One region of the Streptomyces sp. GLSS-08 genome, then DNA from elsewhere that is predicted to be linked to it. Evidence: riboswitches for the same ligand, from Rfam matches in the RefSeq annotation. Region 1 holds a riboswitch; each other region holds the start of a gene.
What was found. A riboswitch is a leader RNA that binds a small molecule or an ion and turns the genes downstream of it on or off. The one in region 1 is predicted to bind cyclic di-AMP.
Positions count from the first base shown of each region.

Region 2: another riboswitch for cyclic di-AMP. It lies ahead of AC0ZLC_RS02265 (M23 family metallopeptidase); the one in region 1 lies ahead of AC0ZLC_RS15885 (M23 family metallopeptidase).
Region 3: another riboswitch for cyclic di-AMP. It lies ahead of AC0ZLC_RS26790 (C40 family peptidase); the one in region 1 lies ahead of AC0ZLC_RS15885 (M23 family metallopeptidase).
Region 4: another riboswitch for cyclic di-AMP. It lies ahead of AC0ZLC_RS21165 (LysM peptidoglycan-binding domain-containing protein); the one in region 1 lies ahead of AC0ZLC_RS15885 (M23 family metallopeptidase).

Region 1 is NZ_JBWJAQ010000008.1:3,368-8,693, reverse strand. It holds gene AC0ZLC_RS15890 (SGNH/GDSL hydrolase family protein) at 1-214, opposite strand, end outside; gene AC0ZLC_RS15885 (M23 family metallopeptidase) at 485-1,339, opposite strand; cyclic di-AMP (ydaO/yuaA leader) riboswitch at 1,342-1,499, opposite strand; gene AC0ZLC_RS15880 (phosphatase PAP2 family protein) at 1,963-2,469, opposite strand; gene mscL (large conductance mechanosensitive channel protein MscL) at 2,634-3,128, opposite strand; gene AC0ZLC_RS15870 (tyrosine-protein phosphatase) at 3,388-4,185, shown strand; gene AC0ZLC_RS15865 (DUF6126 family protein) at 4,256-4,372, opposite strand; gene AC0ZLC_RS15860 (helix-turn-helix domain-containing protein) at 4,405-5,043, opposite strand; gene AC0ZLC_RS15855 (aspartate aminotransferase family protein) at 5,111-5,326, opposite strand, start outside.
Region 2 is NZ_JBWJAQ010000001.1:560,976-566,301, reverse strand. It holds gene AC0ZLC_RS02275 (M16 family metallopeptidase) at 1-353, shown strand, start outside; gene AC0ZLC_RS02270 (M16 family metallopeptidase) at 350-1,738, shown strand; cyclic di-AMP (ydaO/yuaA leader) riboswitch at 1,984-2,143, shown strand; gene AC0ZLC_RS02265 (M23 family metallopeptidase) at 2,156-2,923, shown strand; gene AC0ZLC_RS02260 (GntR family transcriptional regulator) at 3,108-3,803, shown strand; gene AC0ZLC_RS02255 (HPr family phosphocarrier protein) at 4,048-4,329, opposite strand; gene AC0ZLC_RS02250 (bifunctional acetate--CoA ligase family protein/GNAT family N-acetyltransferase) at 4,534-5,326, shown strand, end outside.
Region 3 is NZ_JBWJAQ010000017.1:123,655-128,980, forward strand. It holds gene AC0ZLC_RS26780 (M23 family metallopeptidase) at 1-1,029, shown strand, start outside; gene pcrA (DNA helicase PcrA) at 1,205-3,712, opposite strand; cyclic di-AMP (ydaO/yuaA leader) riboswitch at 4,104-4,275, shown strand; gene AC0ZLC_RS26790 (C40 family peptidase) at 4,314-5,326, shown strand, end outside.
Region 4 is NZ_JBWJAQ010000011.1:162,252-167,577, reverse strand. It holds gene AC0ZLC_RS21170 (HAD family hydrolase) at 1-264, shown strand, start outside; gene AC0ZLC_RS21165 (LysM peptidoglycan-binding domain-containing protein) at 337-1,071, opposite strand; cyclic di-AMP (ydaO/yuaA leader) riboswitch at 1,078-1,237, opposite strand; gene AC0ZLC_RS21160 (CocE/NonD family hydrolase) at 1,707-3,740, opposite strand; gene AC0ZLC_RS21155 (polyprenyl synthetase family protein) at 4,075-5,085, shown strand.

The sequences.
Region 1 (5,326 bases):
CCAGTTCCTTGGCCTGCCGAAGCTGGCCCTCGACGATCTGGTCGAGCAGTTTGCCGCGTACGGCGAGGTTGGTGTAGCCGAAGTCGCCCTCGGGGCGCCGGTCGGCGAGCAGTACCGCGAACCGGTCGGCCCAGCCGACGAAGGCCCCGTCCGGACCGGGATCGCCGACGCCTTCGGTGAAGCTGTCCCCCACCGCCACGTACGACCCGATCACTGATCTGTTGTCACTCTTCGAATCGTCTGCCACATCGGCCCATGATTCCCCTCCGATGTGAGCTACGCGACCGTAGGAAGGGGTTGACGGTCGGTGAGATAAGCCACTCGTCAAGTGTTGGTCAACCTCGGAATAAGGCGGTGCGCAGGGGCGGTTGACGAGCCTCAACGCCCGGAAGCACGGGCTCCGCACTTCCCGTCGCCGACGCCGTGCACGCCGGAGGCCGGACCCCGGGGATCGGGGTCCGGCCTCCGGTGGAGTGGGCGGGCGTCAGCCGACGGAGACGCCGTGTGCGCGCAGGTACGCGACGGGGTCCACGTCCGAGCCGTAGTCCGGGGTGGTGCGGATCTCGAAGTGCAGGTGCGGTCCGGTGACGTTGCCGGTCGCACCGGACAGGCCTATCTGCTGGCCGCCGGTCACGGTCTGCCCGGCCGAGACCGACAACGAGGACAGGTGGGCGTACTGGGAGTACAGGCCGTCGGCGTGCCGGATGACGACCTGGTTGCCGTACGCGCCGCCCCAGCCGGCCGAGACGACGGTGCCAGGTCCGACGGCCTTGAGGGAGGTGCCGGTCGGGACCACGAAGTCGACGCCGGTGTGATAGCCGCTGGACCACATGCTGCCCGCGGTCTTGTAGGCGGTGCCGACGGTGGCGCCCGCGACCGGCATGGTGTAGCCGGAGCTGCTGGTGGCCGCGGCCGGAGCGGCCTGCGTCTTCGTCGTCTGGGTGGTCTTGCCGGACGACGGGGCGGCGGGGGACGCGGCCTTGCCGCCGAGCGTCAGCTCCAGACCCGGGTGGATCAGCGCCGGGTCGCCCCCGATGACCGCGCGGTTGTCCTGGTAGAGCTTCTTCCAGCCGCCGGTGACGTGCTGCGTGTCGGCGATCTTCGCGAGGGAGTCGCCGGCCTTCACCGCGTAGGTCTTCGTCGCGGCCTTCTGGGCGGCGGCCGGCGCGGCGGCGGCCTTCTCCGGAGCGGCGGAGACGGCGGCCGCGGGAGTCGCGGCGTGGGCGCCCGCGGCTCCCATCAGCGGCAGGGCGAGTGCGGCGCCACCGGTGCCGACGACGGCGATCGAGCGGGTCAGGCGCAGGGACTTGGGACGGCGGTGCTTACCCTTCGCGGGCATGGTGCATTCCTCTCCGGCGCCTGCGAGGTGAGCTGTCGGGTGCGAGCTGGAGATGCCCGGCCGCGTTGCGCGCGGCTCAACCCCTAGCCTGTCCGGAGACCGGAACAGGCGTCGTACCTGTGGGTCCCCCGCTCCTGCCGTGGACGGGTGAGTGTGCGGGATTCCGGGCGGCGGCAGGATTGGGCGTCCGTCCGGAGTGAGGGTGAACGTAGGCGACATGAGAGGGCGTCGACAAGCTTGTGGGTTTTCTGTGCACACCCATTTCTTGATCCATGTCCGGATTGCCGGTCACTGTCCGTCGACGAGTGATCTTTCCGGGTCGGCAATCGCCCGGTAATCCCGCAGACTTGAGAAACCGGGTTCACGACGCATTGTCACCGGTATGACGCTGCTCACGCGCCACCCCGCCAGGAGGCCCTTATTCCCTACCAGTTGGACTGATGCGGCTAAACAGGACAGAAGGTCCAGACGGTACCTTGAGGGACATCTGACGCACGCCGTCCGGCGGCCGCCGGGACAAACGGACGGCGACGGCGGACCGCTCGTGGAGACGCGGCCCGCCGAGGGCTCGGACGGCCACCCGCACCGAGGCGGCCACGGTGGAGAGCGGTGCTCCCCGGGGCTCACCGCAGCAGACGCAGCGCCAGCCGGGGGCTCTTGCGCACCAGAGCGGCAGCGGCAAGGCCGATCAACGCTCCGGCCGCGACGTCGGACGGATAGTGGGCGCCGGTGTGCACCCGTTCGGTGGCCACCATCGCGGCCGGAACCGCACACACGGCGCCCGCCAGGGGCCACACCGCCGCCACCGCCGCCGTGAACCCCACGCCCGCGGCGGTGTGCCCGGAGGGGAACGAGGAGGAGTCGGGCCGCTCGTGCACGTCCTCGTGCGAGATCCATTCCTTCGGCGGCCGCTCCCGCTCGAACACCTGCTTGAGCACGGCGTTGGACACCAGCTCCGCCACAGCCATGCTCGCCAGTCCCGCGACAGCGGCCCGACGGCCTCTCCAGCCGCCCAGGGACATGACGGCGGCGGCACCCCACCACAGCTTGGTGTGCTGGGCGGCGTCCTCCACCGCCGGCAGCACGCGCCGCGCACAGTCCGACTGCCACGCGGCGACCCGCCGCGTCAACCGATGATCCTTTTCACGAAGGTCCGCCCATGCGTTCATGGGCTGCGACTTCCCGCCCGGGACGAGTCGTAACAGGCGTCGGCCCGGCATCCGCGTGGCAGCTCGGACATGAGCGTCCCGGGCGGGGCAGCCTGCGTGCCGCCCCGCCCGACAGGCCGACGTTCTCACCGGTCCTGACGAGCCGGTACGGTGCCGTCCGCCGACGCCACCGGAACGGTGCCGTCCGCCGCGGACCGGTCCGTCACCTGCGCCGGGAGCGCCGGCAGCGGACTGGTGCAGGACGCGCAGCGGCGGGCCTCCGTGGGCACGGGGCTGAGGCATTCGGGGCACTCGCGCTTGGGTGCCTGCACGTCGTGGCTCGGCGCGAAACGCTGGTGCAGCTTGTTCACGGGCAGCACCACGAGGAAGTACAGGGCGGTCGCGACGAGCAGGAAGCTGATGGCGGCGTTGATGAACGCCCCGTACGGGAATTCGGTCCCGCCCACCGTGAAGGTCTTGCGGCTGAGGTCACCGGTGGTCCCCGACGCCAGACCGACCAGCGGGGTCAGGAAGGCCCGGACGAAGCCGTTCACCACGGCGGTGAACGCCGCACCGATGACGATGCCGACCGCCAGGTCGACCACATTGCCGCGCAGGATGAATCCGCGGAAGCCCTTCACCTGTCACTCCTCCATCTGCCTGGGTCACCACCCTCCGGTGCGGGTGGTCCCCGCACGGCCCGGCGCCCTACACGCGACGTCTTACCGGCTTCGGCCCCGGGCAACCTTCGGTCATGTCGTCGCGCGTCGCGGTACTCCGCCAGGGATGCGCCGCCTGTGGACAACTCATTGCCCCAGGAACCCATGTCGTATCGTCAAGAGCGCATCCGGTCGGTGAGCTACGCCGAGCAGCGCCGTCGGACGAGTGGGAGGAGCCCCCGTGACGCAGCAGATCCCGTCGACCGAGCCAGAGCTGGCCGGTGTGCGCAACTTCCGTGACGTGGGCGGCCTGCCCACCACGGACGGTCGGCGAGTGCGGTACGGGCGGTTGTTCCGCAGCGGCCACCTCGCGCACGCGACCCGGGAGGACGCCGCGTTCCTGGCCTCGCTCGGCCTCCACACGATCTTCGACTTCCGTAACGCCGCGGACCAGAGGCTGGAGGGCCCGGACGTCGAGCTGCCGGGCGTGCGGAACGTGAATCTGCCGCTGAGCGATCCTGCGGACGGCGCCGAGTTCTGGAAGATGGTCCGCGACGGCGACCTGGAGCAGCTGCGCGCGATCCTCGCCGACGGCAAGGCGGCGGACCGGATGACCGGCTCCTACCGCATGATCATCCGGGAGCGCACCGCAGAGCACTCGCGCGTGCTGCACGCGCTGGCCAAGGACAGTGTGCCCGCCCTGATGCACTGCGCGGCGGGCAAGGACCGCGCCGGCCTGTCGATAGCGGTGACCCTCCTCGCCGTCGGTGTCGAGCGCGACGCGATCCTCGCCGACTACCTGGAGTCGAACGCCGCGCACCGCCGGTACAAGGTCCACCGCAGCAGCTCCGCGGCCTCCGCCTACTCCCCCGAGGTCATGGAGCTGCTCAGCCCGCTCTTCGACGCCCGCGCCGAGTATCTGACGGCCGCCTTCGAGACGATCGAGGCGACCTGGGGCGGGACCGACGCCTACCTGGAGCAGGGGCTGCGGGTCACCCCGGAACTGCGGGAGCGGCTGCGCGACCGGCTCCTCGACTGAGGAGTCCCCGGCCCGGGGTCCTGACGGCCGGCCTCCCGCCGGCCGGCCGAGCCGGGACGCCCCCCTTCGGCTACTGGTTCTGCGCGCCCAGTGTGAACAGCAGATAGACGAAGGCCGCGAACAGGTGGCCCACGGCCACGTAGATGATGAGCCGCACCCACAGCGCGCGCGGGAACTTCTCCTCCATGGACCGCCGGGACCCGGGCTCCGTGGGTTCGGTCATGACGTCTCTCCTGGTGTCGGGTGGCCGGTCACCGCGCCGAGGCACAGCGCGGTGGTGGGACTCTGCAGCAGTGTGTGGACGAAGAGCAGCTCGGCCCCGGCGCGGTCGGCGGCGGCCAGGCGGTGCGGGGTGAGCGAGTCGAAGTGCGCGCTGTCCCCGGGCGCCAGGACGTGCGCGGTGCCCCCGAGGCGCAGGCGCAGCCCGCCGTTCAGGACGTACAGCCACTCCTCGCCGGGGTGGACGCGCACGATGTCGCCCTGCGCCCCGTGGGGCACGTGCACGCGCAGTGCCTGCATGCCGCGGCCGGGGGCGCCCGCCTGCCAGTAGGTCCAGCCGCCCGCCGTGCTGGGCTCCAGGTCGGCGGCGCGCATCACGGCGTCCCGGTCGGCGACGCTCTCGCCGAGCAGCTCCGAGACCGTCGTACCGTAGACGCGGGCGAGCGCGAGCAGCATCGGCAGCGAGGGCTGGCGCTGCCCGGTCTCCAGCCGCGAGAGATGGGCGGGCGAGAGATGGGCGGCGCGCGACGCCGCCTCCAGGGTCAGGGAGGCACGGCGGCGCAGTGCGCGCAGCTGCGGGGCGACGGCGGGCAGGTCGTCCCCCGGTCCGGGAGGGTGCGTACCCTCGGCAGGGCTCATACCGTCCATTGAGCCGCAGCGCTTGCCTCCGAGGCAAGTTTGTTGCCTCGGAGGCAAAAGAAGTGGGTCAGCGGTTCGCGACCGCCTGCTTGACCAGGGTCTTCCCGAAGTCCCACATCAGTCCGCCCCCGCTGTGCGCGTCGTCCATGACGGCGGTGAAGGCCTCCACGAACCGGTCCACTTCGCGCTCCCCGATGATCAGCGGCGGAATCAGCTTGATCACCTCCAGGTGATCGCCGGAGACCTGCGTCAGGATGCGGTGCCGTTGCAGCAGCGGCACGAC
Region 2 (5,326 bases), on a different contig from region 1:
AGGCGGCGGTCGACGAGGAGCTCGCCCGGTTCGCCGAGGAGGGCCCCACCACCGAGGAGATGGAGCGCGCCCAGGCCCAGTTGGAGCGGGAGTGGCTGGACCGGCTGAGCACGGTCGCGGGCCGCGCCGACGAACTGTGCCGGTACGCCGTCCTGTTCGGCGACCCGCAGCTCGCCCTCACCGCGGTGGAGCGCGTGCTCGCCGTCACCCCCGAGGAGGTGCAGGAGGTCGCCAAGGCCCGGCTGCGCCCCGACAACCGCGCGGTGCTCGTGTACGAGCCGGTCGCCGCCGACGAGGCGGAGGCCGCAGCGGCCGCCGAAGCCACCGACGAGGACGAGGAGTCGGCCAAGTGACCGAGCTCGCGACGATGGAGTTCCACCCCCGGCCGCAGGCAGGCGAGGCCAGGCCGTGGGCGTTCCCGGCACCCGAGCGCGGCACGCTCGACAACGGCCTGACGGTCCTGCGCTGCCACCGCCCCGGCCAGCAGGTCGTCGCCGTGGAGGTGCTCGTCGACGCTCCCCTGGAGGCCGAGCCCGCCGGTCTCGACGGCGTCGCCACGATCATGGCCCGTGCCTTCTCCGAGGGAACCGACAAGCACTCCGCAGAGGAGTTCGCAGCCGAGCTCGAGCGCTGCGGCGCCACCCTCGACTCGCACGCCGACCACCCGGGCGTGCGCCTCTCGCTGGAGGTCCCGGTCTCCCGGCTCGAGAAGGGGCTCGGCCTGCTCGCCGACGCCCTGCGGGCACCGGCCTTCACGGACAGCGAGATCGAACGGCTGGTACGCAACCGGCTCGACGAGATCCCGCACGAGACCGCCAATCCGGCCCGCCGCGCGGCCAAGGAGCTCTCCAAGGAGCTGTTCCCGGCCGGCTCGCGCATGTCGCGTCCGCGCCAGGGCACCGAGGCGACGGTCCAGAAGATCGACTCCGCGGCCGTGCGCGCCTTCTACGAGAAGCACGTGCGTCCCGCCACCGGCACCGCCGTGGTCGTCGGCGACCTCACCGACGTCGACCTCGACGCGCTGCTCGCCGACACGCTCGGCGCCTGGACCGGCTCCTCGGCCGAGCCGCGTCCGGTGCCGCCAGTCACCGCCGACGACCTGGGCCGCGTGATCATCGTCGACCGCCCCGGCGCCGTACAGACGCAGTTGCTCATCGGCCGCGTCGGAGCCGACCGGCACGACCGGGTGTGGCCCGCCCAGGTGCTGGGCACGTACTGCCTCGGCGGCACCCTCACCTCCCGCCTGGACCGCGTCCTGCGCGAGGAGAAGGGCTACACCTACGGAGTGCGGGCGTTCGGCCAGGTGCTGCGCTCGGCTCCGGACGGCTCGGGTGCCGCGATGCTCGCCATCAGCGGATCCGTGGACACGCCCAACACCGGTCCGGCTCTCGACGACCTGTGGAAGGTGCTGCGCACGCTCGCCGCGGACGGTCTGACGGACCCCGAACGCGACGTGGCCGTGCAGAACCTGGTGGGCGTCGCACCGCTCAAGTTCGAGACGGCGGCGGCGGTCGCGAGCACGCTCGCCGACCAGGTCGAGCAGCACCTGCCGGACGACTACCAGGCGACGCTCTATCAGCAGCTCGCCGCCACAGGCACTGTGGAGGCCACCGCGGCCGTCGTGAACGCCTTCCCGGTCGACCGCCTGGTGACGGTCCTGGTGGGCGACGCCGCGCAGATCGAGGAGCCCGTCGAGGCCCTCGGCATCGGTGAAGTGAGCGTCGTACGGGCCGAGTAGAGCCCCGCGGACGACGGGACCCTGGTGACTGATGAGTCACCAGGGTCCCCGCGTTTACCCGCCGTCCATTCGGGGTTCCGCGCGCGCTTACCCGGCTTCGTCCGCGTTATGTCCGTATTGCCGGGGCGTTGCCCTTCTGCCCTGTGGCGTGCACTACAAAAGCCGTGATCCGTTTGTCGATTGAAAGACGCCCCCTTAGCGTCAGTCCGACTGTTCGTCAGGCAGTGCGCCGCGTCCGCGGCACCGGACAGTCATCGCCGAGTCCCCGTACGGCGCGAGCCAGGGGAGCCGGGGACCCATCGCAGTCCCTGGGGTGAATCGGGCGTCCTTCCCCAAGGAAGCCCGTAGGAGACCTTCCTGCTCCGAACCCGTCAGCTAACCCGGTAGGCGAGAGGGAAGGAAAGGACCAGCCCCTTCATGGCGTTCACCCGTGCCACCGGGAAGCATCGTCGTCCCAGCCGGATCACGCGCACCACCAAGAGTGCGGCAAGCGTGGCGGCTCTCACCACCACCGGTGTCATCGGAACCCTGGCCGCCCCCGCGTTCGCCGCGGACGCCGCCTCCGTCCAGCAGACCGGGCTGACCCAGGCCGTCACCATCGGCGACACGGTCGCCGAGCAGGTCGACGCGCAGGCCGCCGCCCAGCAGCACGCCGCCGACGAGGCCGCGGCGCTGAAGAAGGCCGAGGAGGCCGCGAAGCGGCGGATCATGGCCGAGGCCAAGAAGGAGCGCGAGGTCAGGGCCCGTGCCGCCCGCGCCGCCGAGCGCAAGCTCCTCAACACCTTCGTCGCGCCGGTCGCCGGCTCCTACGTCTCCACCGGCTACAAGACCGGCGGCAGCCTCTGGTCCTCCGGCAGCCACACCGGCGTCGACTTCCACGCCGCGTCGGGCACCGTCGTCCAGGCCGTCGGCGCGGGCACCGTCGTCACGACCGGCTGGGCCGGCGCCTACGGCAACCAGGTCGTCATCAAGATGCACGACGGGACGTACACCATGTACGGCCACCTGTCGTCCGTCAACGTCTCCGAGGGGCAGACCGTCACCCCGGGCCAGCCGATAGCCCTCTCCGGGTCGACCGGCAACTCCACGGGGCCCCATCTCCACTTCGAGGCCCGTACGACGGCCGAGTACGGCTCGGACATCGACCCCGTCTCCTACCTCCGCTCGCACGGCGTCAGCCTCTGACCCCCCCGCGACTTGTGAAGGCCCCGGCTCGACGAGCCGGGGCCTTCGGCGTTTAGGACGCGCGGCCGTCCAAAAAATACATATGGATTCCGGTCCGCCATCGGAAATTCCGTCCCGCTGCAATAGAGTCGCTGAACAAGCGTCAATCGACGGCGTTTCGCGAGGATTAAGCGGAGGTCCGCTCATGCGCATTCCGGCGCACTCGGTATGCACGGCGATCCGTGACGACATCGTCGCGGGTGTCTACGAGCGCGGCAGCCGGCTCACCGAGGAACTGCTCGCCCGCCGCTACGGCGTCTCGCGCGTCCCCGTGCGCGAGGCGCTGCGCACGCTGGAGGCCGAGGGGTTCGTCGTCATCCGGCGGCACGCGGGCGCGTGCGTGGCGGAGCCCACCGAACAGGAGGCCGCGGACCTCCTGGAGATGCGGCTGCTGCTGGAACCCCTGGGCGCGGCGCGGGCCGCCCAGCGCCGCACCGAGGCCCACCTCAAGGTTCTGCGGGGCCTGGTCAGGCTCGGGCAGGAGCGGGCCAGGAGAGGCCACAACGAGGATCTGCGGTCCCTGGGGGGCTGGTTCCACGAGACGCTCGCCCAGGCGTCCGGGAGCCCCGCGCTGACCTCGACGCTCGCCCAGCTGCGTCACAAGATCGCCTGGATGTACGCGGTGGAGGCGCCGGCCGACGCCGCTCAGGCCTGGGCGGAGCACGGCGGCATCGTGGACGCCGTCGCGCGCGGGGACGGTGAGCGGGCGCGCGCGATCACCGCGCTGCACGCCGAGCGCGCCGCCTCCGCGCACTGCTTCCGCTCCGCGCGGCGCGCCCGGCCCGCGGACCGCGTGAGGACTTCGCAACCTCCCGTAAACATCTCGGGCCCGCGGCATTAACAAAAGCACCGTATACAAAGAGGCATATTCGGCAGGTGGCTGTTTCCCGCTGCCCTCTTTTCACGCGCCGGGAATTCCCGGCGCGCCTTTTCAGGTGCCCGTCGCATTGTCCGGACGGCGTGCTGATATCGACCGGCCGTCGGCCGGTGACGAGCGGTGGGATCCGGAAAGGCGCGGGAACGGCGAAGCCGCGTCGACCGGTCGGGCCGACGCGGCTTCGCCGCACGAGAGGGTGTCCGAGGGGTCAGACGGTCTCGGGAAGCTCGTCGAGACCCTCGGAGACCAGCTTGGCCAGGCGGTCGAGGGCCGCGTCCGCGCCCTCCGCGTCGGAGGCGAGGACGATCTCCTCGCCGCCCTGGGCGCCGAGGCCGAGGACCGCGAGCATCGACGCGGCGTTGACGGGGTTGCCGTCCGCCTTGGCGATCGTCACGGGGACGCCGGAGGCCGTGGCCGCCCGGACGAAGATGGAGGCGGGGCGGGCGTGGAGGCCCTCGGCCCAGCCGACGTTGACGCGGCGCTCAGCCATGTGATGCTGCCCTTCCGGTGTTCCAGGGTTGTCTAGACCAGTGTCCCATACGGTGAAGCGTGCCCGGGCGGACCGCGGGCCGCACCCCGGCGGGAGCCTCCAGGATGGGCCCCGAAGGTGTCACCTGGCACGCCCCCGGAGGGGGTGGCGGACCCCCAAGCCTGCCTCGCGACGTCGTCGGACGCGAGCCGTACGCTGGGGCCCATGCAGACCTCGTCGGACCGGCACGAGTACCCCGCCCACTGGGAAGCCGACGTGGTGCTGCGCGACGGCGGCACGGCGCGCATCCGCCCCATCACCGTCGACGATGCCGAGCGCCTGGTCAGCTTCTACGAGCAGGTTTCGGACGAGTCGAAGTACTACCGCTTCTTCGCGCCCTACCCGCGGCTGTCCGCCAAGGACGTCCGCCGCTTCACGCACCACGACTTCGTGGACCGGGTGGGACTCGCGGCCACGGTCGGCGGCGAGTTCATCGCCACCGTACGGTACGACCGCATCACCCCCGACGGCCTGCCCGCCTCCTCCCACCCCGCGCCCGACGCGACAGGGGGCGCACCCGTCTCCGACGAGGCCGAGGTGGCCTTCCTCGTGCAGGACGCCCACCAGGGACGCGGTGTCGCCTCGGCCCTGCTGGAGCACATCGCGGCGGTGGCCCGGGAGCGCGGCATCCGCCGCTTCGCCGCCGAGGTGCTGCCGGCCAACAGCAAGATGATCAAGGTGTTCACGGACGCGGGCTACCGGCAGAAGCGCAGCTTCGAGGACGGGGTCGTCCGCCTCGAGTTCGGACTGGAGCCGACGGACCGCTCGCGTGCCGTCCAGTGGGCGCGGGAGCAGCGGGCCGAGGCGCGGTCCGTGCAGCGGCTGCTCGCGCCCGGCTCGGTGGCCGTGATCGGCGCCGGCCGCTCGCCCGGCGGAGTGGGCCGCAGCGTCCTCGACAACCTCCGCGAGGCCGGCTTCACCGGCCGCCTGTATGCGGTGAACAGGGCGTTCGAGGAGA
Region 3 (5,326 bases), on a different contig from region 1:
TACGACCGGGCCGCTTCGTCGTCGGAGACCTACGACCAGCCGCAGTCCGTGCCCTTCGACCAGCAGGCGACCGCCACCTTCGAGCAGGTGCCGTACGACCAACCCGGCCGCCCTGCCGACGAGTTCGACGCGAGCGACGGCGAGGACGACTCGCACGACGGCGAGTTCGACTCGCACGACGGCGAGGACGACCAAGAGCCGCAGTCGCTGCTTCTCGACGGTGTCGAGGAGACCGCCCCGGAAGCGGCCGGGCCCGTTCCCGGTTCGCGTTCGGCATCGCGCGCCGGGAGCCGTTCCCGGCGCCGCGCCCCGGCCAGGCGTTCCGCCCTGCTGACGGTGGCCGTGCCCTCGGCGTGCGTGATGGGCGTCGCGGGGATCGCCGCCGCCTCCGTCGTGAGCGTGAGCGCGGACGACAACACCGAGACGACGGCCGCCGCTCCGGAGAAGACGTCCGTGAAGCCGTCCGCCGCGAACAACCAGCTGGACACCCAGCTCGCGAACCTCTCCGCCGACGCCGACGACTTCGCCGACCGGGCGAGCCGGACGCAGGAACGTATTGACCTGAAGGCCGAGCAGGAGGCGAAGCGGAAGAAGGCGGCGGAGGACGCGGCCCGCAAGGAGCGGCTGCGCCCCAAGTTCTCGCTGCCGGTCGCGCAGAAGGGGCTCAGCGCCTACTACGGGCAGTCGGGCATCAACTGGATGTCCGTGCACACGGGCATCGACTTCCCGGTCTCCTACGGCACGACGGTGATGGCCGCGACCGACGGCACCGTACGGACGCAGTGGAACAGCGCGTACGGGAACATGGCGATCGTGACCGCCAAGGACGGTACGGAGACCTGGTACTGCCACCTCTCCACGTACAAGGTCCCGTCGGGGACCGTCGTGAAGGCGGGTGACCCGATCGCGTTCTCCGGGAACTCCGGCAACTCGACCGGCCCGCACCTGCACTTCGAGGTCCGTCCGGCGGGCGGCTCGGCGATCGACCCGCTGTCGTGGCTGCGCAGCCACGACATCGACCCCACCTGAGTCCCACCCGCTCCGCGTCCCCCCAGCCCCACCGTCCCGCGTCCGCTGAGTGCACCCTTCGGGCACCCCTCTGCGCCGCACCGATCCCGTGCCGGCCGGCGCGGGCGCCCCGTCCGGCGGGCCCGGGCGGTGATGCCCGGGCCGGGCCCGTGGACGCCGGGCGCGCCGGGTTTCCCTACAGCTTCTCGACAGGCGCGTAGCGCAACAGCAGCCGCTTCGGCTTCGGTTCGCCGAAGTCGACCGTGGCCTCGGCGTTGGCGCCGGTGCCCTTCACTCCGACGACCGTGCCCAGGCCGAACTGGTCGTGGGTGACCCGGTCGCCGACGGCCAGGGAGACCACCGGCTTCTCGGCGACGCCGCGGCGCGTCGCGAAGCCGGACGCGCCGGAGGCGGCGGACCGCGAGCGCGACGAGGAGAGCGAGGCCGCCACACCCGAGACGGGGCCCGCGGCCACCGGGCCCATGCCTCCCGTGCGCTTCCAGTCCAGATGCGCGTCCGGGATCTCCTCCAGGAAGCGGGACGGCGGGTTGTACGAAGGCTGACCCCAGGCACTGCGCATGGAGGAACGTGTCAGGTACAGCCGCTCCCGCGCGCGCGTGATGCCGACGTACGCGAGGCGCCGCTCCTCCTCCAGTTCCTTGGTCTGGCCGAGCGCGCGCATGTGCGGGAAGACGCCGTCCTCCATGCCGGTGAGGAAGACGACCGGGAACTCAAGGCCCTTGGCGGTGTGCAGGGTCATCAGGGTGATGACGCCGTTGCCGTCCTCCTCGTCGGGGATCTGGTCGGAGTCGGCGACGAGGGCGACACGCTCCAGGAACTCGGCGAGGGTGCCGGCGGTCTCGCCCTCTCCGGCCTCCTGCTCGAATTCCAGTGCCACGGCGGCGAGTTCCTGGAGGTTCTCGATCCGGGTCTCGTCCTGCGGGTCCGTCGAGGCCTGCAACTCGGCGAGATAACCGGTGCGTTCGAGGACGGCCTCCAGGACCGTCGCCGGGCCGGCGCCGGACTCGACGACCGTCCGCAGGTCCTCCATCAGCGTGTTGAACCGCTTGACGGCGTTCGTCGAGCGGGCCGCCATGCCGTACGCCTCGTCGACACGGCGCAGTGCCTGCGGGAAGCTGATCTTCTCCCGCTGGGCGAGGGCGTCGATCATGGCTTCCGCCCGGTCTCCGATGCCGCGCTTGGGCACGTTCATGATGCGGCGCAGCGGGACCGAGTCCTCCGGGTTCGACAGCACGCGCAGGTACGCGAGGACGTCGCGGACCTCCTTGCGCTCGTAGAACCGGACGCCGCCGACGACCTTGTACGGCAGGCCGACGCGGATGAAGACCTCTTCGAACACACGGGACTGGGCGTTCGTCCGGTAGAAGACGGCCATGTCCCCCGCCTTGGCCTCGCCCGCGTCCGTGAGGCGGTCTATCTCGTCGGCGACGAACTGGGCCTCGTCGTGCTCGGTGTCGGCGACGTAGCCGGTGATCCGCGCGCCCGCGCCCGCGTTGGTCCACAGGTTCTTGGGGCGGCGGGACTCGTTCCGCTCGATGACCGCGTTCGCGGCGCTCAGGATCGTCTGGGTGGAGCGGTAGTTCTGCTCCAGCAGGATCGTCGTCGCGTCCGGGTAGTCCTCCTCGAACTGGAGGATGTTGCGGATCGTCGCGCCGCGGAAGGCGTAGATCGACTGGTCGGCGTCACCCACGACGCACAGCTCGGCGGGCGGCAGGTCGTCCTCGCCCGGCGGCACGTCCACGGGGTGCTCGGCGGTGCCGACGAGCTCGCGGACGAGGGCGTACTGCGCGTGGTTGGTGTCCTGGTACTCGTCGACGAGGACATGGCGGAAGCGGCGGCGGTAGTGCTCGGCCACGTCCGGGAAGGCGCGCAGCAGATTGACCGTCGTCATGATCAGGTCGTCGAAGTCGAGCGCGTTGGCCTCGCGCAGCCGCGACTGGTAGAGCGCGTAGGCCTGAGCGAGGGTCTCCTCGAAACCTCCTCCCGACTCCGTCCGGGAGGCCCCGGCGGCCTGGGCGGCGAAGTCCTCCTCGTCGATCAGCTCGTTCTTCAGGTTCGAGACCTTGGCGCTGAACGACTTGGGCGGGTAGCGCTTCGGGTCGAGGTCCAGGTCGCGGCAGACCAGGGCCATGAGGCGCTTGGAGTCCGCGGCGTCGTAGATCGAGAACGAGGACGTGAAGCCGAGCCGCTTCGACTCGCGGCGCAGGATGCGGACGCACGCGCTGTGGAAGGTCATCACCCACATCGCGTTCGCGCGCGGGCCGACGAGCTGCTCGACGCGCTCCTTCATCTCGCCCGCGGCCTTGTTCGTGAAGGTGATCGCGAGGATCTGGCCGGGGTGCACGTGCCGCTCGCCCAGCAGATACGCGATGCGGTGCGTGAGCACGCGGGTCTTGCCCGACCCGGCGCCGGCCACGATGAGCAGCGGGGAACCGGCGTGCGCCACGGCCGCGCGCTGGTTCTCGTTCAGCCCGTCCAGCAGCGTCGCCGGGTCCACGGCGGGGCGTGCCGCACCGTCGCGGTAGTACGCGTCCCGGCTCGGGGGCACGTCGAAACGGCCGCCGAACAGGTCGTCCGGAAGCTGCTCCGGCGTCCCGTCCTCGGGCGGCGGCGGGGGCTCTTCCCCGTGGGCCCCGGAGGGCTTGAGGTCCGCCAGGAAGCTGTCGTCAAAGAGGCTGCTCATCGCCTTCCGAGTCTAGGCCGCCCCACTGACAGCCCGTGGCCACGTCGGGACTCCACGGGTCTCCCAGAAGCGGACGGGCGGCCTCCGGCACCACGCGGGAGGCCGCCCGCCGGACACGTTCCCCCTGCCTGGAGCCCGCCGCCCGACCCCGCCTCGCCCTCCGGATCCGCACCGTCACCTCGGGTGACCGGCACGGACGAGACGCACGCCACGTCACGCGGACCGCGGAGACCGTCCGGACACCGAGTCGGCCGGAGGTGCGAAGCGACCCCCGAAAAGAAGGTCACAAAAACGTATCGGGCATATCGGCCATCAACCTTCACAGAAGCCACACGAGTTGGCTAACGTGCCGGTCAGGCCGCCCGACCCAACCGGCGAACGACGCCGGGCCGCGCGGCCTCCGCCGAATCCGGCGCGCCCACGCGGCGGCCGGAACCGGGGACCCACCGATCTTCGGGGTGAATCGGTCCGACCGCCCGTCCGGGCGAGGACCGTAGGGCAACCCTTCCGAACCACCCGCCCGAACCCGACAGCTAACCCGGTAGGCGGATCATGGAAGGAGTCGCCTCTCTTGGCGTCGCAACGCACAACGCGTCCCGCAGTGACGCGCGTAGCGGGCGCACGGGTCCCGGGTCTCGCCACGGCGGCCCTCACCTCCGTGGCCCTGCTCTCGCAGACCGCGAACGCCGCACCCTCGGCCGATTCGAAGCCCAGTCGCGAGGAAGTCCAGAAGAAGGTGGACGACCTCTATCACCAGGCCGGGACGGCCACCCAGCGGTACAACACGGCCAGGGAGAAGAGCCCCAAGCAGCGCACGCGGGACGACACCCCCCGCGACGACGTGGCCGGCCGCACCGAGAGGCCCCCCACCGCGCGCGCGGAACCGGTTCCGTACGCCGTCACCCTGTCCCGCACCGGGGCCGCCGTCTCCGACACCGCCCCCGTCCTGCCGGCCGGCCACACCGCCGAGCAGGCGGCGACGGTGCGCAAGGGGTCCGAGGCCGCCGGGGGGCCGGAGAAACCGGCCGTGCCGCAGCGGACGCTGAAGTCGGCCAAGGCGCAGGTGCAGCGGAAACTCGCCGACGCCCGCGGACTGCTCGCGCAGCTCACCGCGGCGGAGAAAGCGCGGCTCACGGCGGTCGAGGAGCGGCAGCGGGAAGCCGCGGAGCGCAGGACCGAGGAGCCGGCCCAGCAGCAGACCGCCCAGGAGAAGCCTCGCCCGGAGGCGCCCGCCCGGCAGGACCCGGACTCCCCGGCCGACGGCCCGGGCAGCACGGCGGACGCCCCCTCGTACGCCCCTACGCCCGGTACGGTGCTCGCCACGGACGGTCCGTCCTACGCCACCACGGCCGGCACGGTACTCACCACGGACGACCCGTCCTACGCCACCACGGCCGGCACGGTACTCACCACGGACGGTCCGTCCTACGCCACCACGGCCGGCACGGTACTCACCACGGACGGTCCGTCCTACGCCACCACGGCCGGGAAGGTGCTCGCCTACGCCCGGGCGCAGATCGGCAAGCCGTACGTCTGGGGCGCCATGGGCCCGGACTCGTACGACGGCTCGGGTCTCACGCGGGCCGCGTGGATGGCCGCCGGTGTCTTTCTGCC
Region 4 (5,326 bases), on a different contig from region 1:
CACCTCGGTCTGTCGGCGTCGGCCACGATCGCCTTCGGTGACATGCCGAACGACATCCCCATGTTCGACTGGGCCGCCCATGGTGTCGCCATGGCCAACGCCCATCCCGAACTCAGGGCGGTGGCGGACGAGATCACTCTCTCGAACGAGGAGGACGGCATCGCGGTCGTCCTGGAACGGCTGTTCCCCGGCCCTGGGGACCGGGGAACGGCGGACGCCGTCGGGCGGCGAGCACCCGGCGCGGTCCTGCACGGGGCCCGGTAGGCGGGGCCCCGCGCGGGAATCAGTGCGCGGGGGCCCGCACGAGTGATCAGTGCGCGGGGCCCCGCACGGTGATCAGTACGCGCCGAAGACGTTGTCGATCGAACCGTACTTGTCGGCCGCGTAGTTGCAGGCCGCCGTGATGTTCGCGACGGGGTCGTACGGGTCCATCGAGGTGCCGTCCACGTGGTACGCGGCGAAGGTCGGGTCGATGACCTGGAGGAGACCCTTGGACGGGGTGCCGGCCACCGCGTTGGAGTCCCAGTTGTTGATGGCCTGCGGGTTGCCCGACGACTCGCGCATGATGTTGCGGTGGATGCCGTCGTAGCTGCCCGGGATGCCCTTCTGGGACATGATGTCCAGGGCTTCCCTGATCCAGCCGTCCAGGTTGTTCGCGTACGTCTTCACGGACGCGGGGGTGACGGCGGACTTGGCGGCCGTGGTGGTTCCGGTCGCGGCGCCCTTGACGGTCTTCGTGCCGACCGTCAGCTTCAGGCCCGGGCGGATCAGTGACGGGTCGCTGCCGATGACCGCGCGGTTGGCCTCGTACAGCTTCTTCCAGTCGCTGTTCTCGGTGTGCTCACGCGCGATCTTGGCCAGGGTGTCGCCCAGGGCCACCTTGTAGGTGACGAGCTGGACCTGCGGGACCGCGGCCGGCACGGACCGGACGGCCTGCGTCGGCTGCGCTGCCTGCGCAACGGTGGCGCCCACGAGGGGGAGCGCGAGTGCGGCTCCGCCCGTTCCGGCGGCGATGAGCCCGCGGGTGAGGGCGTTGTTTCCGGGACGACGGTGCTTGCCTCGAACGGCCATGACGAAACTCTTCCTCTCCGATGCCTGCGAGGTGAGCTGTCGGGTTCGGGCTGGGAGGTGCCCGGCCGCACGGTGACATGCGACTTAACCCCGAGCCGTTCCGTTGATCCGGACCGGCGGCTTACCTGGGTCCCCCGCTCCTGCCGTGCGTGGGTGGGTGGGGTCACCGAGCGGCGGCAGGATTAGGCGGGTCCGCTCGGATCGACGTGAACGTATGCGAGAGCACATGTCCGAAACAAGGCCCGATTTCCCCTGCCAAGGCATTTGATCTACCTCTGGCCAGGGGAGAAATGGTCCGATTAGACCGGAACGTGAAACTCAACTTGCCTTTAGCAAAGGGATACTTGTCCGGCCGGACTGGCGAAAAGATCGATTTGCGCGTGACCCATTTCACGCCAACAAGCGCCATGAAAGGGGATTTAAGGCAGGCAACTCGGGCATTACCGGCGGCGGCTCGAAGGTGGGGAGGCCCGGTGGCGCGGCGGCCCGGCGGCCCGGCGGCCCGGCGGCCGGGCGGGCTGCCGCGAGTGGGAGCGGGTGGGCCGCCGGGAGGGGGCGGGCAGGCCGCCGAGGGAGACGCTGCGTGCCGGGCCGAGTCCCGCCGGGCGGCGACGGGAACTGTCAGACGGGTCGTCCTAACCCGCCGTGCGCGGGATGCGCCTCTCCCACGTCCGGTGGAAGACGACCTCGTCCCCGTCCCGGCAGATCACCTCGTCCGAGGTGATGAACTCATCTGCCTCACAGGTGATTTGGGAGTGGGTCTCCACGCGCGCGTCCCAGGAGGTGTCCGGCCGGTGGAACCGGATCGACCAGTCCGAGCGGGTGCGGGCGGACAGGGGATCCCGCTGGCCGGTCGTGTACGTCTCCAGGGCGTCCTCCGTGACCTCGAGGCCGTCGGGGTACACCCGGGTGCCGCCGAGGCCCGGGTCCACCTCCAGTCGCCAGGTGCCCGCGGCGACATCCCGCACGACCAGCCGTTGCGGGCGGGGTTCGTCCAGAGTCGCCGGGACGACCGCGCCCAGCGGCGCCGACTCCTCAGGCTCCTCGAAGGTGATCGAGGGGTCCGACTCCCGCGCGCGTACGGGCAGTTCGAGCGAACTGCCGTCCGGGTGCAGCGTGAAGCCGGCGTCCGAGCCCGGCTGGGGCCAGACCCAGGGCCAGTACGCCGAGGAGACCGCGAGCCGGATGCGGTGCCCCGGCGGGAAGGCGTGACCGATGCCGCTCAGCTCGAACATCACGTCCCGGGTCGCGCCGGGCGGCCACTCCACCGCCCGGTCCGAGCCCTCGCGGGCGGAGAGGTTCAGCACGCCGCGCGTGACGAGCGTCGACGCCCCGTCCGGGAACACGTCGCAGAGCCGCGCGACCACCTGCCCGCGCGGCACCGGCGAGGTCAGCCGCAGACAGACCCTCGGCCGCCCCAGCACCCAGGTCTCCTCCCGCACCTCGAACTCGAAGCACGCCGACTTCGCGTCCTCGTCCCGCTGGTCCGGCGGCAGGTCGGCGTCATTGCCGAGGGGCAGGAAGCGGCCGGCGTCCAGCCCGGTGTGCAGCGGCGAGCGCACCGGCACGGGCGCGCCCCGCAGCGCGTACGACACCGGTGTCACCGACGGCGAGGGCCAGGCGTCCTCCCCGACCCAACGGCCGGGCAGGGCCGGGTACACCGTGGCCGGGACGTGCGAGTCGCTGATGTACGCGCGCAGGAGCGGTTCGGACAGGACACCGGTGGCGCCCCCGGCCGGGGTGGCACCCCCGTCGGGGCCGGGTTTCAGCCAGTGGTCCCACCAGCGCAGCGTCTCCTGGAGGAAGCCGATCGCCGGGCCTGGCGGCAGCCCCCGGTCTGGGTACTGGTGCGACCAGGGGCCGATCAGCCCGCGTACGCGGTCCGCCGGAAGGTGCTCGACCAGGCGCAGGACGGTGTCCCGGTACGGGTCGTGCCAGCCGCCGACCGCGAGCACCGCGGCCCTGACCGACCCGTAGTCCTCGCGCACGCTGCCGCGCCGCCAGTAGGCGTCCCGCGTCTGGTGCTCCAGCCAGGTGTGGACGAAGGGGGTCACGGCCTCCAGCCGTCTCACCCACATGTCGCGCCACATCACCTGACCGACGTAGCGCGGGTCCGGCGGGCGGGAGGCGAAGGCGAGCATGGCCGCCGCCCGGCCGTGCAGGTCGCAGGCCAGGACGGAACCACCCAGGTAGTGCCGGTCGTTGTCGTAGCGGTCGTCCGTCGAGCAGACCGCGACCACGGCCTCGAGCGGTTCGGGCGCGAGGGCCGCGACCCGGAGGGAGTCGAAGCCGCCCCGGGAGAGGCCGAACATGCCGACCCGCCCGGTGCACCACGGCTGTGCCGCGAGCCAGTGGACGACCTCGACCCCGTCGGCCGCCTCCACCTGCGCGTGCTCGTCCGCCGGCAGGCCCTCCGAGTTGCCGTGCCCGCGCACGTCCACCCGGACCGAGGCGTAGCCGTGCCCCGCGTACCAGGGGTGGCGCTGCCAGTCGCGGGGCGCGGTCCAGTCCGTCAGGCGGTACGGGAGGTATTCGAGGAGCGCCGGGACGGGCTCGTCGGTGACCGGGCGCCACACGCGCGCGTACAGGCGTGTCCCGTCCGGCAGCGGGATCAGGACGTCCTCGTGCGCCGTCTCGTAGGGGAACGACGTACGGATGTGCGTGCTCATCGCGGTGACCTCGGGGAGTGGAGTGCCCCGGGCCGCGTGGCGTGCCGGGTGGCGGCGGCGCGTCGCGGCACGAGAGCCTTCCGGTGGGTTCGGTACAGGTCAGGACGTATCGGGTGATCAAGAACATACCGCCCGTGATGCCGTATCGCCCGGGCACGACTGCGCCCGCTGGGGGAGGGAAGTCGTGGACGGGGGCGGTGGGCGCTCGTGGTGATCGAAACGTGACCGGATACGCTGACTTGAGTGATGGCAGCGACACATCGACAAACCGTGTCATCGACCGAATGATCGACCGAGTTCGCCATGTGATCGTCAGCAGACAGGAGAACCTCTCGTGACCGTCGTCGGGCCTTTCGGGCTGAGCGTGCGGGACCAGGCTCTCGAAGCCGATGTCCAGGCAGGATTGACGGCTGTCGAAGAGGGCTTGCTCGAAGCCACCAAGAGCGAGGTCCCCTTCATCACGGAGGCCGCCCAGCACCTCGTGCGGGCCGGCGGAAAGCGGTTCAGGCCGCTGCTCGTGATGCTCGCCGCCCAGTTCGGGGACCCCTACGCGCCGGGCATCGTGCCTTCGGCCGTGGTCGTCGAGCTCACCCACCTCGCGACGCTGTACCACGACGACGTGATGGACGAGGCGGAGGTGCGCCGCGGGGTGCCCAGCGCCAACACCCGCTGGGACAACTCGATCGCCGTCCTCACCGGCGACTTCCTCTTCGCCCGCGCCTCCCACATCCTGGCCGACCTCGGCCCGGAGGCCGTCCGGGTCCAGGCCGAGGCGTTCGAACGCCTGGTCACCGGCCAGATCCTGGAGACCGCCGGCCCCCGTGACGAGCGCGACCCGATCGACCACTACCTCGACGTGCTCAGCGGCAAGACCGGCTCGCTGGTCGCCGTGGCCTGCCGTTTCGGCGCGATGATGTCGGGCGCCGACGACACGGTCGTGGACGTGCTCACCCAGTACGGCGAGCGGCTCGGCGTCGCCTTCCAGCTCGCCGACGACGTCCTGGACATCGCGTCCGACTCGCACGAGTCGGGCAAGACGCCGGGGACCGACCTCCGCGAGGGGATCCCCACGCTGCCGGTGCTGCGGCTGCGCGAGCGGGTGGAGCGCCTCGGGCTCGCCGAGGACATCGCCCTGTGCGAGCTGCTCGACTCCGACCTCACGGACGACGCCCGGCACGCCGAGGCGCTGACCCGCCTGCGGGCACATCCCGCGCTGGAGCAGGCCCGCCGGGACACCGTGCGGTACGCCGAGGACGCGCGGGCCGCGCTGGCGCCGCTGGTGGAGTGCGATGCCAAGGCGGCGCTCCTGGAGCTGTGCGACGCGGTGGTGCACCGGGCCGGCTGACCGGCCCGCCCGCCGGTGGACGGACCGGTGAGGGTCCCGCTCCCCGCGTCGGGCCCCGCCCCTCGCCTCGGGCTGTGCCCTCGTGCCACTCTTCACGGTCGTCCTTGCGCGCCGGACGCACCCGGAGCCCCTGTGCGCCGGACGCACCCGGAGCCCCTGTGCGCCGGACGCACCCGAGCGTCTGTGACGTGGGTCACGTGATCACTTTGAGTGCGGACCTCCTTCCGCTCCGTAGTCCCGT